Regions from separate parts of the Lacisediminihabitans sp. FW035 genome, predicted to be linked through region 3. Evidence: predicted binding sites of a transcription regulator. Region 3 holds the regulator's gene; each other region holds the start of a gene.

Region 1 (5,954 bases), 720 kb from region 3:
CGAGTAGACAGCGCGCCGTTGTCAGCCCCGCCGTTGCCCGCCCGAGGAGAACCGAGTGAACACCTGGCTGCAGCAGCATTCGATGCTGGTGATGATCCTGCTGACTGCAGCATCCGCGATCTTCCTCGTGCTCACCGTGGTGTTCCTCGTGCTCTGGATCCGGGCCGCTCGTGAGCGTCGCCGCCAGTACTTCGCCCGGGTGGATGCCGAGCGGGACAACCTCGATCTCGAGGCCTCCCTCCAGGAGCAGCTCGGCAAGCTGCGCATCGTTCGCGAGCTCCACGAGGTGGCGGTGCATTCCGTCTCCACGATCGTGAGCCAGGCGGATGGCGCGCAGTACGCCGCCACGACGGATGCCGGGGCCGCGGTCCGCGCCTCGGCGACGATCGCCGAGGCGGCTCGGTCGACGCTCGCAGACCTGCGGCGGGTGATGACCGTTGTCGGGGGCGCGGTGGACGAGTCGCTGCCGGAGCCGCGCACCGACATGACCAGGGAACTGTTCGATGTGATGCGGGACGCAGGGCTCGAGATCACTCTGGTCGAGAACGGCGAGCCCTTCGCTCTCGGGGAGGGCCCGCAGTTGGCCGTGTTCCGCATCGTGCAGGAGTCGCTCTCCAATGCGCTCAAGTACGGCGGCGTCGGCACCCAGGTCCGCATAAGTTCGACCTGGACCGATGAGGGATTGCAGGTGGTCATCGACGACGATGGCGTGCGTGCCGCCGCTCGTCGCGAGGGTCTCGATCCCGACAAGCTCGCGCAGAGCCGCACATACACATTCCAGGACGACCTGAATGCGCTCACCCAGGTCGTCGTCGGGCCGGGGATGAGCGAGATGCGCGAGCGCGCCTCTCTCTACCGTGGCATCCTCACGGCCAATATGTTGCCCGGTGTCGGCTTCACGGTATCGGCGGTGTTCCCCTCGATTCGCTATGACAACGGCGTGCACGGGGTGAATCTGCGCGATGGCCAGGACTGAGCCCGTCCCTTCGGACGAGGATCCGCCCGCCACGGTCACTGCCTGGAGCACGGATGACCGGGTCGCCGCGCGCAAAGGCGTGGCAGTCGGACTCGCCGCGGCCGCCTATGGCATCTCCTATGGCGCACTCGCCGTCGCCGCGGGTCTCGACGTGTGGCAAACCTGTGTCATGAGCCTGCTGATGTTCACCGGTGGTTCGCAGTTCGCCCTCGTGGGGGTCATCGCGACCGGGGGAGTGGCCGCGGGGCCGGCGGCGATCGCGAGTGCCGCCATCCTCGGAATCCGCAACGGGGTCTACGGAATCCGCGTCGCTCCGATCATCGGTGCGGGACGCTGGCGCCGTGTCGCGGCGGCCTGGGTCACGATCGACGAATCTACGGCCGTCGCCACAACCCAACCAACGCTCCGCAGCCAGCGAATCGGCTTCTGGGTGACGGCACTCTCGGTGTTCGTCGGGTGGAACCTCACCTCCCTTGTCGGTGCCCTCATCGGCAACGCCCTCGGCGACGTGCGCGTCTATGGACTGGATGCGGCGGCTGCGGCCGCGTTCCTCGGGCTGCTCTGGCCCCGCCTGCGCCAGCTGCAGACGATCGCCGTCGCGGCGGCGGCCGCAGTCATAGCCACCGTGACGACCCCGGTGCTGATCCCCGGTCTTCCGGTGCTCGTGGCGGGGGTCGTCGCCGTGATCGTGGGCGGATTCAACTGGTTCGGCACTCGGAGCCCCCAGCCCGAGCCGCCGGGGATCCCGACATGAGCGGAGACCTGCTTCAACCGGCGACCCCTGTGCGCTGGCCCATTTTCCTGACCTGCGCCCAATCTCTATCCCCGGCCCGTGCCGACGGGCACCATCGCCTGGTCGGCGGCCCATCATGACGCTCTGGCTCATCGTGATCATCGCCTCTCTCGCGTGCCTCTCCCTGAAGATCGCCGGATACCTGGTGCCGGCGTCTTTCCTCGAGCGGCCAACTCCCGCCCGCATCGCCAACTTGCTGACTGTCGCGCTGCTTGCGGCCCTGATCGCTGTGCAGACTCTCGGCGCTGGCTCCCGCATCGTCTTGGACGCGCGTCTCCCCGCCGTCGCCGTGGCGGCCCTGTTGCTTGCGTTGCGCGTGCCGTTCATCGTGGTGGTGGTGGCGGCCGCCGCGACGGCTGCTCTCATCCGCGCGGTCTTCTAGGCCGGACCTGCCCGGACCTGCCCGGACCCGCCCGGACCCGCCCGGACCCGCCCCTGCAACCGGTGGGGCAGACGCGCCCCGCCCAGCCCGACCCGCCAGACCCGAAAACTCCCTACGCGCTGAGCAACCTCAGGTCGCGAAGCGCGGCACTCTTTGAGGGCATCGGCCGCGGCCGTTGGTCCAGGTCGACCTCTCGAGGGGGAATGAGCCAGAACCCCGTGTCATCCCGAACGATCTCCCAGCCGTTGTTGTGAACGAGCAGATGGTGATATCGACACAAAAGCACACCATCGAGGATGTTCGTCTCGCCGCGATCTCGCTTCCAGTGTCTCGAGTGATGGGCCTCGCACCAACTGGGAGGACGATCGCACTCCCCGAACAGGCACCCGCCCTGAGCCGCGGCAAGGGCGATCCGTTGACTCTTCGAATACAGCCGCTGTTCCCGACCAAGGTCGAGCGGGCGACCGACCTCGTCGAAGTCGAGCTTCACCGTGCCGGATTCGCAGGCGATACGCTCGACGGTCTCGATCGAGATCGGAATGTCGCATCCCTCGATCCGGCCGTGGCCCTGCCCGGCCTCGAGGGCCGTTCGCGTCACCAGCACGCGCACCGAAGGCTGTCGGGATCCCACGATCCGCCGGCTCTCGCCCGTCTCCGCGCCCACCGCAATCCGCAGCAACTGGGTGAACGAGTCGTGCACGTATTGGTCGGTGGAGCGCTCGTCCGTGGAGATCGCTTCTGCCCACGCCCTGTCGGCGTCATCGACGAATCGGACGCCCCCTCGGCGGGGAGAGGTAAGGGTGTCGTAGACGTCGTCCCAGAAAGCCGCGGACTCGATGTCCGGGTCGATGATGTATCTCGAGAGACCATTGGGGCGCCGGGTGCGGCGCACCGACCGCTCTTCGAAGGCGGCCCTCTCGCGATCCGCGATGCCGGCCTCGTTGAGGTCATCCCTGAGACTGCGAGCGAGACGCAACAACTCGTCCGCGTCGACGATAGTTGCTTCGATCACGAGCAGGTGGGCGGCATCGGACAGGGCAACCGCGGTCACAGCACAGGACCCATCGGATGGTGCGCCGAGCCCGACGCGGATCGCGCGGGCGGCGTCCACCGAGATGCAACCCGCGGCAACGGCGGCCCCGACCTCCCGCAACCACGGTTCGGCGCTCGACGCCGCGTCTTGCGCAGCGGACTCCCGGGCCATCGTGCCCGCTTGGACGAGTGCGAAGGCGCCGCGCGCGGTGGACCCGGTCTCATGCCGCACAAGGGCTTCCGGTGTGCGGAACCCCTCCCTCTGAGCGAGTCCCGAAAAGCCGAGCTCGCGGCGCGAACGGTGACCGATCTCGCCGGCGACCACCGCGGCGCTTGCTCCGAGCTCGCGGGCGAGGTCCGAGAGCTCTCGCTGAATGCGAAGAAGATTGGTGTCGGATAGGGCCTCGACCGACCGAGCACATTCGGCCACGAAGCCGACAGCCCGACGCGCGCCGGCCAGCGATGAATCGAAGTCCCCGCCGAGGGATTCATCGAACACAATTTCGCTGCTTTCCATATATCCATTATCTCAGATTCGAATACAGATCTGAAAGAAAATGTCAAATCTGTGGATAATCCGTCGGGCAAACCGCTGTGGAGGAGAGGCCTGCACGGTAAGTGCTGTACGAGAAGACGTCCAAAGCAGACACGAGTATCGGACCGCGCGAAACGCAACCGCGAAACCCAAAGCGCGAGAGCCAACCCGCGAAACCCAAAGCGCGAAACGCAACCCGCGAAACGCAACCTCGAAACGCAACTCGCGAGAGGCAACCCCCGCACGCCGTCGCACCGCGTCACCTGACGAGTTGGATCTCCTCGAGATCGTCTGACGCACTGTCGACCCGTTCCGTTCCTTCGAAAACGAATCCGTTTCGCCGGTAGAACGCATACGCCCGCGGGTTGTCCTTTGCCATCCAGAGCTGCAGGGGATCCTCCCTGGCCGCGGCCTCGAGAAGGGCTTGACCGATGCCCGTGCCATGGTGCTCACTGCGGACATAGATCATGTAGAGGCACAGCGGACGAGCGGGAAGAGAGTCGAGACTGTCGCCGACAAAGGCGAATCCCTGGATGCGGCTCGATGACTCAGCGACGAACAGCCGGTCGGGAACAGCCTCGCCGCCGAGGATCTTCGACCACATGGCAACGCGCCGACGAAGGGCGGCGTCGCCATAGAACTCCGGGGGCAGAAGGTGGCCGTAGGTATCTCGCCACCCGTCCACCTGGATCGCCGCGATCACAGCCGCCTCGGAGAACCGTGGCTGCCGGATCACAAGTTCTGACGCCCCGGCCTCACCCTTCGAGATCGTCGACACCCGGCGTCCAGCTCAGCCCCGGCTCACCCCAGCCGCTCTTCTTCACGGCCTTCGCGGCCGCCTTGCCCGTCGCATGGTCGAGACGATCTACGTAGAGCACTCCCTCGAGGTGGTCGTATTCGTGCTGGAAGATGCGGGCGAGCCATCCCTCCGCCCGGATTTCGAACGGCTTCTGGTCGAGATCGACGGCCGTGAGGATGGCGAGCTCCGATCGCCGCAGAGGGTACCGTTCCCCGGGTACCGACAAGCACCCCTCGGACTCCTCGTCCTCATCCGCGGCGCCGATCGGCACCGGGCTCACCCACAGGGTGGGGTTGATAGCCACGCCGCGCCAGAGCGTGTCATCGTCGTCCGTCCAGTTGAAGACGAAGAGTCGAAGGGGGATATCCACCTGCGGAGCCGCGAGCCCCACGCCCGGCGCGGCCTCCATCGTGTCGAACATGTCGGCGACGAGCGTGGCGAGCGAGGCGTCGAACGACGTCACTTCGGATGCTCGGGTGTGGAGCACGGGATTGCCCGTGATTTGAATCGGGAGGACGGCCATTCGCCAAGAATATCGGAGGGCCAGCGGGTAGGGTCGTGCCGTGACGCCAGAGCTCAGTGCCATTTCGGACCAGATCTCCATCACCCCCTACCAGGCGCTGGGAATCCCGATCGCGCTGGTCGGTGCGGTCTTTCTTGCTCTCGGTGCCCAGTTCCAGCATCGCGGTGTCAACAAGGTCGACAGCCTCACCGAATCGTCCTCCACCGCTGGCCTTAATCTCGGCCAGCTACTCCTGCTGCTGAGGCGACCGTCGTGGGTCATCGGCACTCTGATGCTCGGCCTCGCGGTCGCATTCCAGCTCACCGCGCTCATCTTCGCGCCGCTCATCGTCGTGCAGCCGCTCGGTGCGATCGCCCTCATAATCACGGCCATCGTCAACTCCAGAGTGTCCGGTGTGAAGCTGAAGCAGGATGCCATCCGCCCCATCATCTTCTGCGTCGGGGGCGTCGGACTCTTCGTGACCTTCGCCACCATCTTCGCCCGGTCGAAGGAGATCACCCAGACGGAACTCGTGACGGTCCTGATCCTGCTCGGTGTCGTCACGATCGCGTTCGCGTTGGGTTTCGCCTTCCTTCGTAAGAAGTTCGGACCCCTGATCTACATCGTCGGCGCCGGAGTGCTCTACGGTTTCGTCGCGACCCTCGCGAAGGTCGTCATCGACCGTGTGCACACGATCATCCTCAACGGCGCCCAGGGATTCGAATGGCTCACGATCGCCTGCGTCGTCGCGCTCCTCGCCGCCACGGTGCTCGGCGGATACTTCGTGCAGACCGCCTACAGCTCCGGTCCGCCGGATCTCGTGATCGCCGGCCTCACCGTCATCGACCCGATCGTCGCAGTCTCGATCGGCATCATCGTGCTGCAGGAGGCGTCCGGCGCGCCCTGGTACGCGATCCTTGCCTTCGTCGTGGCCG
Region 2 (5,954 bases), 1.9 Mb from region 3:
CGTCCGTTGCACCGCGACCACCCGCTGCACTGCGACCGTCCGTTGCGCCGCGACCACCCGCTGCGCTCGAGTCGGCCTGCTGCGCTCGGCTCTGGTGTGAGGCAATCTCAGGCGGAGCATTCGACTTCGCGGTCGGCATCCACCATCCTCCGTCCGCGGCGATAGACCGGATTTTTCGGAATCAACGGAATCTCGGCGGGATGCAGGGGATCGCCCGGCGGCGGCTCGAGAACATAGTCCTTGCCGCGTCGCCGCACTTTCCAGCCGTTGTTGTGCACGCGCATGTGGTCGTGTCGGCACAGGAGGATGCCATTGCCCACATCGGTCGCGCCGCCGTCTTCGACCCATTCGTCGATGTGATGGGCCTCGCACCAGGACGGGGGCCGATCGCAGCCGCCCACCGCGCATCCGCCCCAGATCGCTGCCAGTACGGTGCGCTGCGCGTCGGAGAACGTGCGCCGGGTGCGACCGAGTCGGAGTGCCGAGCCGCTGTTGACCCCGCTGTCGCTGAACTCGAGCGCGAGGAATTCGTTGCCGCACGCGAGTCGCTGCGCGGTCGCGACGGACGCTGCCGCGGTCTGGCCTTCCAGGTGGGCGACACCGGTGCCGCGGGCAAGATCCGTGGCGGTGACATGCACCCTCACGGCGGGCTTGCGGGTGCCGAAGACGCGGCCGTCGTCTGCAAAGGCGGCGATCCGCACCATCTCGACCAGCGCATCCAGTGACAGCTGCCCGGTCGTGCGCTCGTCGAGCGCGATGGCCTCTGCGCGCGCTGCCGTAGCCGCGTCGACAAAGCGTGGGCCGCCTCGCCGTGTCGCGGTCACGGCGTCGACCGCATCGGTGACGAGGGCCGCCGACTCCGGGTCGAGCAGACCGAAAATGCGCGTCATCCCATCCGCCTGCGGCGTGAGACGGAGGAATCGCTTGTCGCGCAACTGCGCCTCGCGATCGGCGACGCCCGCGTCATCGAGCTCGTCGCGGAGTTCGCGAGCGTGCCGAGCGACCTTCTCGGGCGGCAGGAAATTTGCGGATGCCAGCAATTCGTGCGCGGCATCCGCCAGATCGTCGGCGGCGACCGTGGGCGATGGCGTCCCGAGCCCGCTCTGGATGGCGGCAGCGGCCCCGATCGACAGGTCACCAGACGTCACCCGTGACGCGACCTCGCCCAGCCAGGCCGCAGGGTCGCTCATCATCGTGCCGACAGCGGTGATCGCGCGAGCCTCCGGCCCCGATGTGCCGGTGAGCTGGGACACAAACGCGTCTGCAGTGCGTGCGCCCGCCCGCTGGGCCAGTCCGTCATAACCGAGCTCGAGGGAGGACCGCGCGGCCACGACGCCGGCGAGGGTGGCCAGCCCGGCATCCACTGCTCGACGCGCCTGCGCCCACTTGCGCATGACCTCGATCAGCTCTACGTCGTCCGCGCGCGAGATCTCATCGAGGGCGGGGACCTCGAGCGAGACAGTGGCGGTGATGGACATAGCCCCATTCTCCCTCAAATGGAACACAATTACTATACTATGCTACAAAGATGTTGATAAGTCTCGAATATACATTCGGTGGAGGAGGAGACATGTCGCCCGATCCACCCCGGCGTCCTCCACCGGCGGAAGCTCACTCCAGAGCGCGCTTGGAACAAGCGCTGCACGACAGCGGGCAATCGGCATCCGTCGTTAGAATCGCGGCACGACCCCGAGAAAGCGCGCGCGATGAGAGACTCCGCAGTCGACACCTACATCACCTCGCTCGATGCCCAGACCGCTGCGGACACCGAGGCCCTCATCGACCTGTTGCAACGGATCAGCGGGCACGTGCCAGCGCTGTGGAACGTGGGCACGATCGGATTCGGCACCTACCACTACAAGTACGACAGCGGCCGCGAAGGCGACGGTCACACGATCGGTTTCTATCCGCGAAAGCGCAAGATCACCCTCTACCTGATGGATGGCACGGCACGGCACTCCCGGCTGCTGGATCAGCTGGGCACGCACTCCCTCACCGGATATTGCGTCGTCTTCAAGAAACTCAGCGATGTGGATCCGTCGGTCCTCGAGCAGATCGCGCGCGATTCGTATGGGTTCGTCGACTCCCTGGCTCAGGCGGGGCCGATCCGTCAGATCCTCTGGAAGGCCGATCCGGTCCAGCCCCTCTAGAGGTGGGCATGGCTCGTCCTCAACGGACGCACCTTCGACCGTCTCTTCGAGAGCGTCGGAGTGAGGAGTGATGCGGATATCGCAACCGCGACGGTCGCTACCGACGAGTTCACGATATGCGTCGGCTCATCGGCACCGTTCAGCCATTTGCCTCCTGCTCGATCCGTGCACCGCCCCCAGCTAGCCTTTCCCGCATGGAACCCACCGAACTCGCCACACTCACCGTCGTCGCGGTGGTGCTTGTCATCGGCGTCGTCTCCTTCTTCTCCGGGCGCATCGGGGTCGCGGCACCGCTGGCCCTGACGGTCGTCGGGGTGGGGATCGGCGCCATCCCGGCCGTTCCGCACTTCGACATCGAGCCGAGCCTGGTGCTCACTGTCATCCTGCCTCCGCTTCTCTATGCGGCCGCGCGGCAGGTGCCGTTCGTGGACTTCCGACGCAACCTGCGGGTGATCGTCTTCCTCGCCGTCGGACTTGTTGCGGTGTCGGCGGTGCTGGTGGGCGTACTCGTGAGCCTGCTCTGGGTGACCGTGCCCCTCGCGCTGGCCGTCGCGCTCGGCGCGGTCGTCGCCCCGCCCGACGCGGTCGCGGCGACGAGCCTGGGCAAGCGGCTCGGGCTGCCGCCGCGCATCGTCACCATCCTCGAAGGCGAGGGGCTCGTCAACGACGCGACTGCGCTGGTGCTGCTCTCCACGATGCTCGCCATCGCAAGCGCCACGGTTCAGTCGCCCAGCGGCTGGATGATCGCGCTCACCTTCTTCTGGGCGGTCGTCGGCGCCGTGATCATCGGTGGCGTCCTCGGGGCCGTCTCAGTCGCGCTTCGACGACGGATCACCGACCCGGTGCTGGATGCCGCGGTCTCGCTGGTAGTGCCCTTCGTCGCGTACCTCGCGGGGGAGTTCGCGCACTCGTCCGGAGTCGTGGCGGTGGTGGTCGCCGGCATCCTCGTGGGCAACCAGGGGGCGTACCGCATCCGGGCATCCCTGCGTCTCGCCGAGTCGGGCACCTGGCGCATCGTCACGCTGCTGGTCGAGAACGCGGTCTTCCTCTACATGGGGTTCCAGCTCTGGCCGGTAATCGGCGAGGTCGCGAGCGGCGGTGAGCTGCCCGGCACCCTCGGCGTCGCCGGGCTGGTAATCCTGCTGCTCGTGGGCCTCCGTTTCGCATCGATGCCTCCGCTGCTCTGGACGATTCGCCGCCGCTACCGCAAGCGCGCCGTTCAGGCGGAGAAGACCAACGGTCGGTTCGACAGCGTCACCGAGGAGGACTTTCAGCAGCGCGCCGCGAAGTTCCGGCAGCTGGGCATCAAGCAGTCTCCGCTGAGGAACTTCACGCGGGGGATTCGGGCGACCTTCGGCATAGTCACGAAGAGGGACAAGGCCGCCCGCGACCGGATCGCTACCCGAATCGCGGAGCTCGAGGCGAACCCGCCGGCGGAGCCCGTCGAGATCGACGACACTGCCCGGGCGCGGTTCTCCAAGACCTTCCAGAACTTCCGCAAGCGGCTCGACCAGCAGAACAACGACCTCACGGCGGAGCGTGATCAGGCCCTCGGATGGCGCGACGGCGTGATCCTCGGACTCTCGGGCATGCGCGGAGTGGTCACCGTCGCGGCGGTGCAGACAATCCCGGAAGGGGCGCCGATGCGCGAACCGCTGGTTCTCGTGGCCTTTGCTGTCGCCATCGTCACGCTGGTCGTGCAGGGACTGTTGCTGCCGCCGGTCGTGCGCCGGCTGCATCCCGCGGACGACGTGCCCGGCAGTGGTCGGGCTGAGCTGGTCGAGCTGCGCAAGCAGATGAAGGATGCCGGCGACACGGCGGTCGCCGCGGCGGCCGAGGGATCCGAATCATCCGTCGCTCCGGCACGACCACAGGTGGTGCGGGAGGTCAACGCGCAGACGGAGGCGTGGCTCGGTCGACTCGAGATCTGGGCGAGGGCCGACCTCTCAGACCCGCAGAACGAGGTGGCGCAGTACCAGCGATTGCGCCGGGTGCAGCTCGACGCGGAGCGCGCCGTGCTCCGCGACGCGTACGAGCGCGGTGCCTACTCGACGGAGTCGATCGAAGTGATGCGCACCGCCCTCGATTCGGAGGAGATCTCGCTCGATGCCGCGGACGGGCGCATCGGGGGCAGCTCTTGACAGCGACTCGCACGCCCGGATACCGTGGCGGCCATTCGACCGATCCTCACCGGCGATAGATCAGGAGACACCGTGGCCACCAGCATCTTCGTCAACCTCCCCATCACCGATGTGGAGCGGTCGAAGGCGTTCTTCACAGCGCTGGGCTGGTCCATCAACCCGGCCTTCTCCGATGAGAACTCAGCCTGCGTCGTGATCGACGACAACCTGTTTCTCATGATCCTCACGCCCGAGTTCTTCGGCACCTTCACCCACAAGCCGATCGTCGATCCGCACACTGCTGCGCAGACCCAGCTGGCGATCAGCCGGGATTCCCGGGAGGCGGTCGACGAGATGATCGACCGGGTAGTGGCGGCCGGCGGCACCGAATTCCGGGAGGCGCAGGACTACGGGTTCATGTACGCGCGGGACTTCGAGGATCCCGACGGCAACTGGTTCAGCGCGCTGTGGATGGATCCGGTGGCAGCGGAGAAAGGACCGCAGGCGTTCCTCGCGGAGCAGGATTCGGAGTCCCCCACCTCTGCCCCCAGCTGACCAGCGGCTGCAGCGAGTCCATCAGGTCCTGCCCACGCAGGGTCAAGTGGTAGCGCACCTGCACCGGGGTCGACGGGATCACCTCGCGTGACAGCAGGCCGGATGCTTCGAGCTCCTTCGCCCGCTGGGACAGCAGACGGTCAGAGAGCCCGGGCACCGCGGCGAGGATCTCGCTGAACCGGGTGGCGCCCTGGGCGACCGCCATCAGGATGCCGGAACTCCAGCGCTTGCCCACGTGCTCGATCGAGGACTGGAAACGACGGCACTCGTCGTCGTCAATATGGTGCCACTCACTAATCACTTACCTATAGTAAGTCGCTTACCGGTGGTTTGCCAAGCGGACTGATAGGGCGCAGGCTTGCGGCATCCCAGATTACGGTCATCCGCTCTCCTTCGGAACGTTCATCACCCCGACGAGCGCTTCGCCGCAGGCGCCGGTCGAGCTCGCGGTGTTCAGCGAGCAACTGGGCTTCGACCTCGTGACCTTCCAGGACCACCCGTACCAGCCCGGCTTCCTCGATACCTGGACACTGATGTCGTGGGTCGCGGCCCGCACGTCGACCATCCACGTCTCCGCCAACGTGCTCAACCTGCCGCTTCGACCCCCGGCGGTGGTGGCACGCGCGGCGGCCAGCCTCGACCTGCTCTCCGGCGGCCGGTTCGACCTCGGGCTCGGGGCGGGAGCATTCTGGGATGCCATCGAGGCCATGGGCGGTAGGCGTCTCACCCCCGGCCAGGGCGTCGATGCGCTCTCCGAAGCGATCGACGTGATCCGCGGAATCTGGGATGCCGGCGAGCGCGCGCCGCTCCGCCTGCCCGGCCGGTACTACGCAGTGGATGGCGCCAAGCGCGGCCCTTCGGCTGCCCACGACATCCCGATCTGGCTTGGCGCGCTGAAGCCTCGGATGCTGCGCCTCATCGGGCGGAAGGCCGACGGTTGGCTACCGTCGCTCGTCTACCTGGAGCCGGGCGGCCTTGCCGCGGGCAACGCCATCATCGACGCCGCGGCGATGGATGCCGGGCGCGACCCCCGCGAGATCCGTCGCCTCCTGAACATCGGCCCCGACCTCGGGGTGGAGCAGTTGCTCGACCTCACCCTGGAGAACGGCGTCGGCACCTTCATCGTGGC
Region 3 (5,954 bases):
CGGGCTCGCCGCTGTGCACGAGGTACGGTCGGCCCGAGACATCCACCACTGCCTGCACCAGGGCCTCGTCGAGGGGCACGAGCGCGTCACCGTAGCGGGCGATCCCTGCCTTGTCGCCGAGCGCGTCCTTGATGGCCTTGCCGAGCACGATCCCGATGTCTTCGACGGTGTGGTGCACGTCTATCTCGGTGTCGCCGCTGGCCCGCACGGTGAGGTCGATGAGCGAGTGCTTCGAGAACGCGGTGAGCAGGTGATCGTAGAACGGCACCGAGGTCTGGATGTCGGACACACCCGTGCCGTCGAGGTCGAGCGACAGGTCGATGCTCGACTCGCTCGTCTCACGCTGGAGGTGTGCGACGCGCTGGGGGCTCATGCGCCAATCCTACCGAGAGCGTCTGCGCCGTCATCCGTGCCGTTACCCCCTGTGACCGCACCGGGATCGCCGAGGGATCCGAGGGCAGCGAGGAAGGCGGAGGTCTCCGCCGCCGTGCCCGCCGTGACACGCAGGTGGTGGGGGATCCCGATATCGCGGATGATGATGTCCTGTTCGAGTAGGGCCTCGAAGACTGCGTGCGGGTCGTCCACTCCCCCGAACAAGACGAAGTTTGCCCAACTGCGCCAGACCGGGTACCCCAGCCGCGGAAGCTCCTCGAGCAGGCGGTCGCGCTGGGCCTTGATGTCGTCGACCATCGCCAGCATCTCGTCGCTGTGGGCGAGCGCGGCGATCGCCGCCGCCTGGGTGAGGGCGGAGAGGTGGTAGGGCAGGCGCACGAGGCGGAGCGCGTCGGCGATCGCGGGATCGGCCGCGAGATAGCCAAGGCGAGCCCCGGCGAACGCGAACGCCTTGCTCATGGTGCGGGAGACGATCAGTCGCTCCCGGCCCTCGAGCAGGCTGAGTGCGGTGGGCAATTCCGCCGGCGCGAATTCCGCGTAGGCCTCGTCCACCACGACGATGCCGTCGGTCGCGTCGTAGGCCGCGACGATCGTCTCGAGCGACAGCGGCGTACCGGTGGGGTTGTTGGGAGAGCAGAAGAACACGATGTCAGGAGTTGTCTTCCGGATCCATTCGACCGCCGTCTGCGGGGAGATCTCGAAAGCGTCATCCCTTTCGCCGGCAATCCAGGTCGTGCCAGTGCCGGACGCGATGATCGAGTGCATCGAGTAGGTGGGCGGGAAGCCGAGGACGCTCCGGCCCGGACCTCCGAAGGCCTGGAGGATCTGCTGGAGCACCTCGTTTGAGCCGTTCGCCGCCCAGATGTTGTCCCGGGTGAGCCCGCACCCGAGGTAGCCGGCGAGGCTGTCACGGAGCTCCGTGAACTCGCGGTCCGGGTAGCGGTTCACCCCGAGCACGGCGGCGGCGAGGGCCGTCACGATGTCCGTGGCCACCGCTTCGGGGATCGGATGGGTGTTCTCGTTGACGTTCAGGCGGATCCGCACCTGCTCCTGCGGTGCACCGTAGGGGGTGAGGCCGCGCAGGTCGTCACGGATGGGCAGATCGTCGAGGGAAACCACTCGTCAATTTTAGGGGTGCGGGTGAGGAGTGGCCCTGCTCGTCGTCAGCGGGCCGTTCGGCATCTCTCAGTGGGAATACTTGAGCGGTACTGCCAGACTCTGGCCCGGCTGCACTTCGGCGCTGTTCAGCTGGTTGAGCTGCACGATGTCGGACACGACATCCCGCGGGTCGGATGATGGCGCGATCTCCCCGGCTAGCTGCCACAGGCTCTCGCCCGGCTGCACCGTCACGTGTTCGAATACGACCGACGAAGCATCCGCGCCGGCCGCTGCTCCACCACCGTTCACGGCGAATCCGACAGCAGCGATCACGAGGGGGGCAGCCACGACCAACGTGAGAAGCGCATACCCGCGGCGAGTGATGCGCAAATGCGAGGGACGAGCGGAGTCGAGGCGCGGGGTGACCTCGGAGCGCGTGGCACTGATCCGGGCGGGGGTGCTGAAACGCGCCGTGCTCATGACTGCTGTACTCATCGTGCTGCCTTCCGTGTCGTGCTCTGCACCTACAGGGTTTTCGTATCCGACACTCGGCCGGGAGTGCCGGATACGAAGCTTTGTTCCGAACATACCTTCGAAGTAGTGGGAATTCAAGCTCCGTCTTCGACTTTCTCGGGAATGGATCCGCAACACACTCGAACAGGTGTTTGTTTCGAGCCTGAAACGTGGATACAGTTTCGATTGTCTGGAGATCAGACAACCAGCAGCCACCGACATTGCCGCAATGGCGGTCGAAGCAGCTCGGCGAAGTGCGGTTCCAGATAGTCGGTTCCCCGAAAGCAGGAGTGAGATGAGCGAGATGGATTCAGGCGAGGCCAGCACGCCGGCACGAGGTGCGCGCGAAGCCGGGCCCCTGCAGGAGAAGCCCGGCACACGCCGCCGAAAAAGCCTGAGTGACAAGCAGCTCGCCATCCTCGACTTCATCCAGCGCGCTGTCGCCACCCGCGGCTACCCGCCGAGCATGCGTGAGATCGGGGATGCCGTCGGGCTCTCGTCACTGTCGAGCGTGACCCATCAGCTCAACCAGCTCGAGCTCAGCGGGTACCTGCGACGCGACCCCAACCGGCCGCGTGCGCTCGAGGTGCTCATCGACATCCAGCAGGAGGAGGGCGCGGTCGTCTCCGACAACCCGACTCCGATCGGTGACGCAGCCATGGTGCCTCTCGTCGGTCGGATCGCCGCCGGCATCCCGATCACGGCCGAAGAGATGGTGGACGAAGTGTTCCCTCTCCCCCGCCAGCTCGTGGGCAAGGGTGAACTCTTCATGCTCAAGGTCGTCGGGGATTCGATGATCGACGCGGCGATCTGCGATGGCGACTGGATCGTCGTGCGCCAGCAGAAGAACGCGGAGAACGGCGACATCGTCGCGGCGATGCTCGACGAGGAGGCGACGGTCAAGGTGTTCCAGCAGCGTGATGGCCACACCTGGCTGCTGCCGCGCAACACCGCGTTCGCGCCGATCCTCGGCGACTACGCCGAGCTGCTCGGCAAGGTAGTCGCGGTGCTGCGCTCCGTCTGAGGCAGCTCGGTCCGGGGCGCAGACTCCCGCCCCGAAACCGGGCTTAAACGGACCAGGCGGGTCGGCGCGCCCGCCCGGAGTGTCCGAGAGTGCCCTGGTTCGGTTCACATCGACGCCGGGCCCGACCGATCGCACATCCGACGCAGCCCGCAGCCGGACCTACCGAACCGCAAGGTCGAGTCGTCGCGGGGATCTTCGGCAGGCAGTTTGCCCTTCGAGACCCTCGCGGATCTTCTCCCGGGGGCTTGAACACCTCGCGGCGGGAGACGCAACTCCCGCCACGACGCCCGTGCTCCTCCGCGAGCGACCGGAAGGCGACTCGGCGCGGCTGCACTCCCCCACCGAAGCGGGGCCATCGCGGACCAACCGGGCCGGCGTGCCGGCCCGGAGTGTCCGCGATGGCCCCGGTTACGAAGAAAAGAAGAAGCGCGGAGGAAGCCGCTCCGCTAGTGCGCGTGCACCCGTTCGCGCACGGCACGCGTCGCAGCGACGACGTTCGTGAGCGACGCGACAGTCTCGTCGTATCCGCGGGTCTTGAGGCCACAGTCCGGGTTCACCCACACCTGGCGGTTCGGAATCGAACCGAGCGCGATCTCGATGAGGTCGGTGACCTCCTCGACCGACGGCACCCGCGGGGAGTGGATGTCGTAGACGCCCGGGCCGATCCCGCGACCGAAGCCACTGCGCTGGATGTCGGGAACGACCTCCATCTTCGACCGGGCAGCCTCGATGGACGTGACGTCCGCATCCAGGTTGTCGATGGCGTCGATGACCACGCCGAACTCGGAGTAACACAGGTGGGTGTGGATCTGCGTCTTCGGCTCGACACCCGCCGTCGCGAGACGGAACGACCGCACCGACCAGTCGAGGTAGGCCGGCTGGTCGGCCTTCTTCAGCGGCAGCAGCTCGCGCAGCGCCGGCTCATCGACCTGGATGATGCCGATGCCTGCAGCCTCGAGGTCCTCGATCTCGTCCCGGAGGGCGAGGGCGACCTGGTTGGCGGTCTCCCCCAGCGGCTGGTCGTCGCGCACGAAGCTCCAGGCCAGGATGGTGACCGGCCCGGTGAGCATGCCCTTGACCGGCTTCTCGGTGAGGCTCTGCGTGTAGGCGGACCACTCGACCGTGATCGGTGCCTCGCGCGCGACATCGCCCCACAGAATAGACGGGCGCGTACAGCGGCTGCCGTAGGACTGCACCCAGCCGTTCTGCGTCACGGCGAATCCGTCGAGGTGCTCCGCGAAGTATTGCACCATGTCGTTGCGCTCGGGCTCGCCGTGCACGATCACATCGATGCCGATCTCCTCCTGGAGTTCGACCACACTGCGGATCTCCGCCTTGAGGAAGTCGATGTACTCGTTCTCGCTGATCTCCCCCTTCGCGTTGGCCGCGCGGGCTTTGCGGATGTCACCGGTCTGCGGAAATGAACCGATGGTCGTCGTCGGCAGGAACGGCAGGTTGAGCGCGGCATCCTGGGCTGCGAGCCGCTCGGCGTAGTCGCCGCGACCGAAGTCGGCCTCGGTGAGGGCGGCGGCGCGGGCACGGACGTCGCCGTCGCGCACACCAGGTGCGACCCGGCGGTCGGCGAGGGCTGCGGATGCCGCGTCGAGCTCTCCCTGGATCGCGGATGCCCCGTGGGTGAGTCCCTGCGCGAGGGTGGCGATCTGCGCGACCTTCTGGTCGGCGAAAGCCAGCCAGCTCTTGAGGCGGTCGTCGAGGAAGGGCTCGTCCGCCACGTCGTGCGGAGTGTGGAACAGGCTCGTCGATGAGGTGACGGCGACACTCGGCGACAGCGCCTTCAGCGCCTCGAGGGTGCCGAAGGCTGCGGCGAGGTCCCCGCGCCAGATGTTGTGCCCGTCGATGACGCCACCGACCAGGGTCTTCTCGGTGTGGAATCCCTCCGGGAGGGAACCCTTGACGAGGTCGAGGCCGATCGCTTCGATCGGCGTCGAGTCGAGCACCGGCAACGCGTCGTCGAGGCTGCCGTAGGGAGCGGCCACGAAGATCTGCGGGCGGACCGCGACGCCACCGAGCGCGTCGTAGGCTCGCTTGGTGGCCGCGAGCACCTGGTCGCGCGGGACCTCGATCGACTCGCTCACGAGAGCGGGTTCGTCGAGCTGTACCCACTCCGCTCCGACGGCGGTGAGCGCGGCGAGTAGCTCGGCGTAGACCGGCAACACGTCGTCGAGCCGATCGAGCGGCTGGTAGCCCTCCGGAGAGGTTTCGCTCGCTTTGCTGAGCAGCAGGAAGGTCACCGGGCCCACGATCACCGGGCGCGTGCGGAATCCGCTGGTGGTGGCTTCGGCGACCTCGCGCACGAGGCGGTCGGATGCGAGGTGGAAGTCGGTCTCCGGGCCGATCTCCGGCACGAGGTAGTGGTAGTTCGAGTCGAACCACTTGGTCATCTCGGCGGGGGTGTTGTTGCCCTCACCCCGGGCGATCGTGAAGTAGCCGGCGAGGTCGACGGTGCCGTCGGCGGCGACGAGGGAGGCGAAACGGGTGGGAACGGCACCGACGGTGACCGCGGCATCCAGCATCTGGTCGTAGAACGAGAAGGCCTCGGGGATCGACGAATCGGTCGCGCCCAGACCGAGGGAGACCAGGCGCTCGCGCGTGACGCGGCGCAACTCGGCTGCGGTCGCCTCGAGCTCCTCGGCGGTGGTCTTGCCCGCCCAGAACGACTCGACGGCCTTCTTGAGCTCGCGGCGACGGCCGATCCGGGGGTAGCCCAAGATGCTGCCGGTGGGGAATGAGGGGGTCGTCATACGGATTCCTTGAGGTTGGGTGATTCTGGTGAGGTCAGCCCGGCGATGAGACCGACTCCGTCGAGAACGGACAGTACGGCCCGGTGCTGGTTGAAAGTGTAGAGGTGGAGGCCCGGCGCGCCCCCGGCGAGGATCTCGAGGGAGAGCGACACGGCATGCTCAAC

The links. The regulator LexA, encoded in region 3, represses DNA repair genes until DNA is damaged. The targets are predictions, from matches to a motif close to TCGAACANNTGTTCGA.
Region 1: a site for LexA is predicted at 3,719-3,734, ahead of ACVXZ4_RS07655 (HNH endonuclease signature motif containing protein). Genes of this name have one in related genera too.
Region 2: a site for LexA is predicted at 1,542-1,557, ahead of ACVXZ4_RS01910 (HNH endonuclease signature motif containing protein). Genes of this name have one in related genera too.

What each region holds. Positions count from the first base shown of each region.
Region 1 is NZ_CM142187.1:1,578,399-1,584,352, forward strand. It holds gene ACVXZ4_RS07640 (sensor histidine kinase) at 56-976, shown strand; gene ACVXZ4_RS07645 (AzlC family ABC transporter permease) at 963-1,730, shown strand; gene ACVXZ4_RS07650 (AzlD domain-containing protein) at 1,846-2,151, shown strand; gene ACVXZ4_RS07655 (HNH endonuclease signature motif containing protein) at 2,264-3,700, opposite strand; gene ACVXZ4_RS07660 (GNAT family N-acetyltransferase) at 3,978-4,496, opposite strand; gene def (peptide deformylase) at 4,474-5,040, opposite strand; gene ACVXZ4_RS07670 (DMT family transporter) at 5,081-5,954, shown strand, end outside.
Region 2 is NZ_CM142187.1:381,017-386,970, forward strand. It holds gene ACVXZ4_RS01910 (HNH endonuclease signature motif containing protein) at 108-1,478, opposite strand; gene ACVXZ4_RS01915 (DUF1801 domain-containing protein) at 1,707-2,150, shown strand; gene ACVXZ4_RS01920 (cation:proton antiporter) at 2,345-4,291, shown strand; gene ACVXZ4_RS01925 (VOC family protein) at 4,364-4,825, shown strand; gene ACVXZ4_RS01930 (winged helix-turn-helix transcriptional regulator) at 4,728-5,030, opposite strand; gene ACVXZ4_RS01935 (LLM class flavin-dependent oxidoreductase) at 5,275-5,954, shown strand, end outside.
Region 3 is NZ_CM142187.1:2,302,506-2,308,459, forward strand. It holds gene hisB (imidazoleglycerol-phosphate dehydratase HisB) at 1-373, opposite strand, end outside; gene ACVXZ4_RS11065 (histidinol-phosphate transaminase) at 370-1,512, opposite strand; gene ACVXZ4_RS11070 (LysM peptidoglycan-binding domain-containing protein) at 1,579-1,986, opposite strand; gene lexA (transcriptional repressor LexA) at 2,309-3,028, shown strand; gene metE (5-methyltetrahydropteroyltriglutamate--homocysteine S-methyltransferase) at 3,475-5,790, opposite strand; gene ACVXZ4_RS11085 (methylenetetrahydrofolate reductase) at 5,787-5,954, opposite strand, start outside.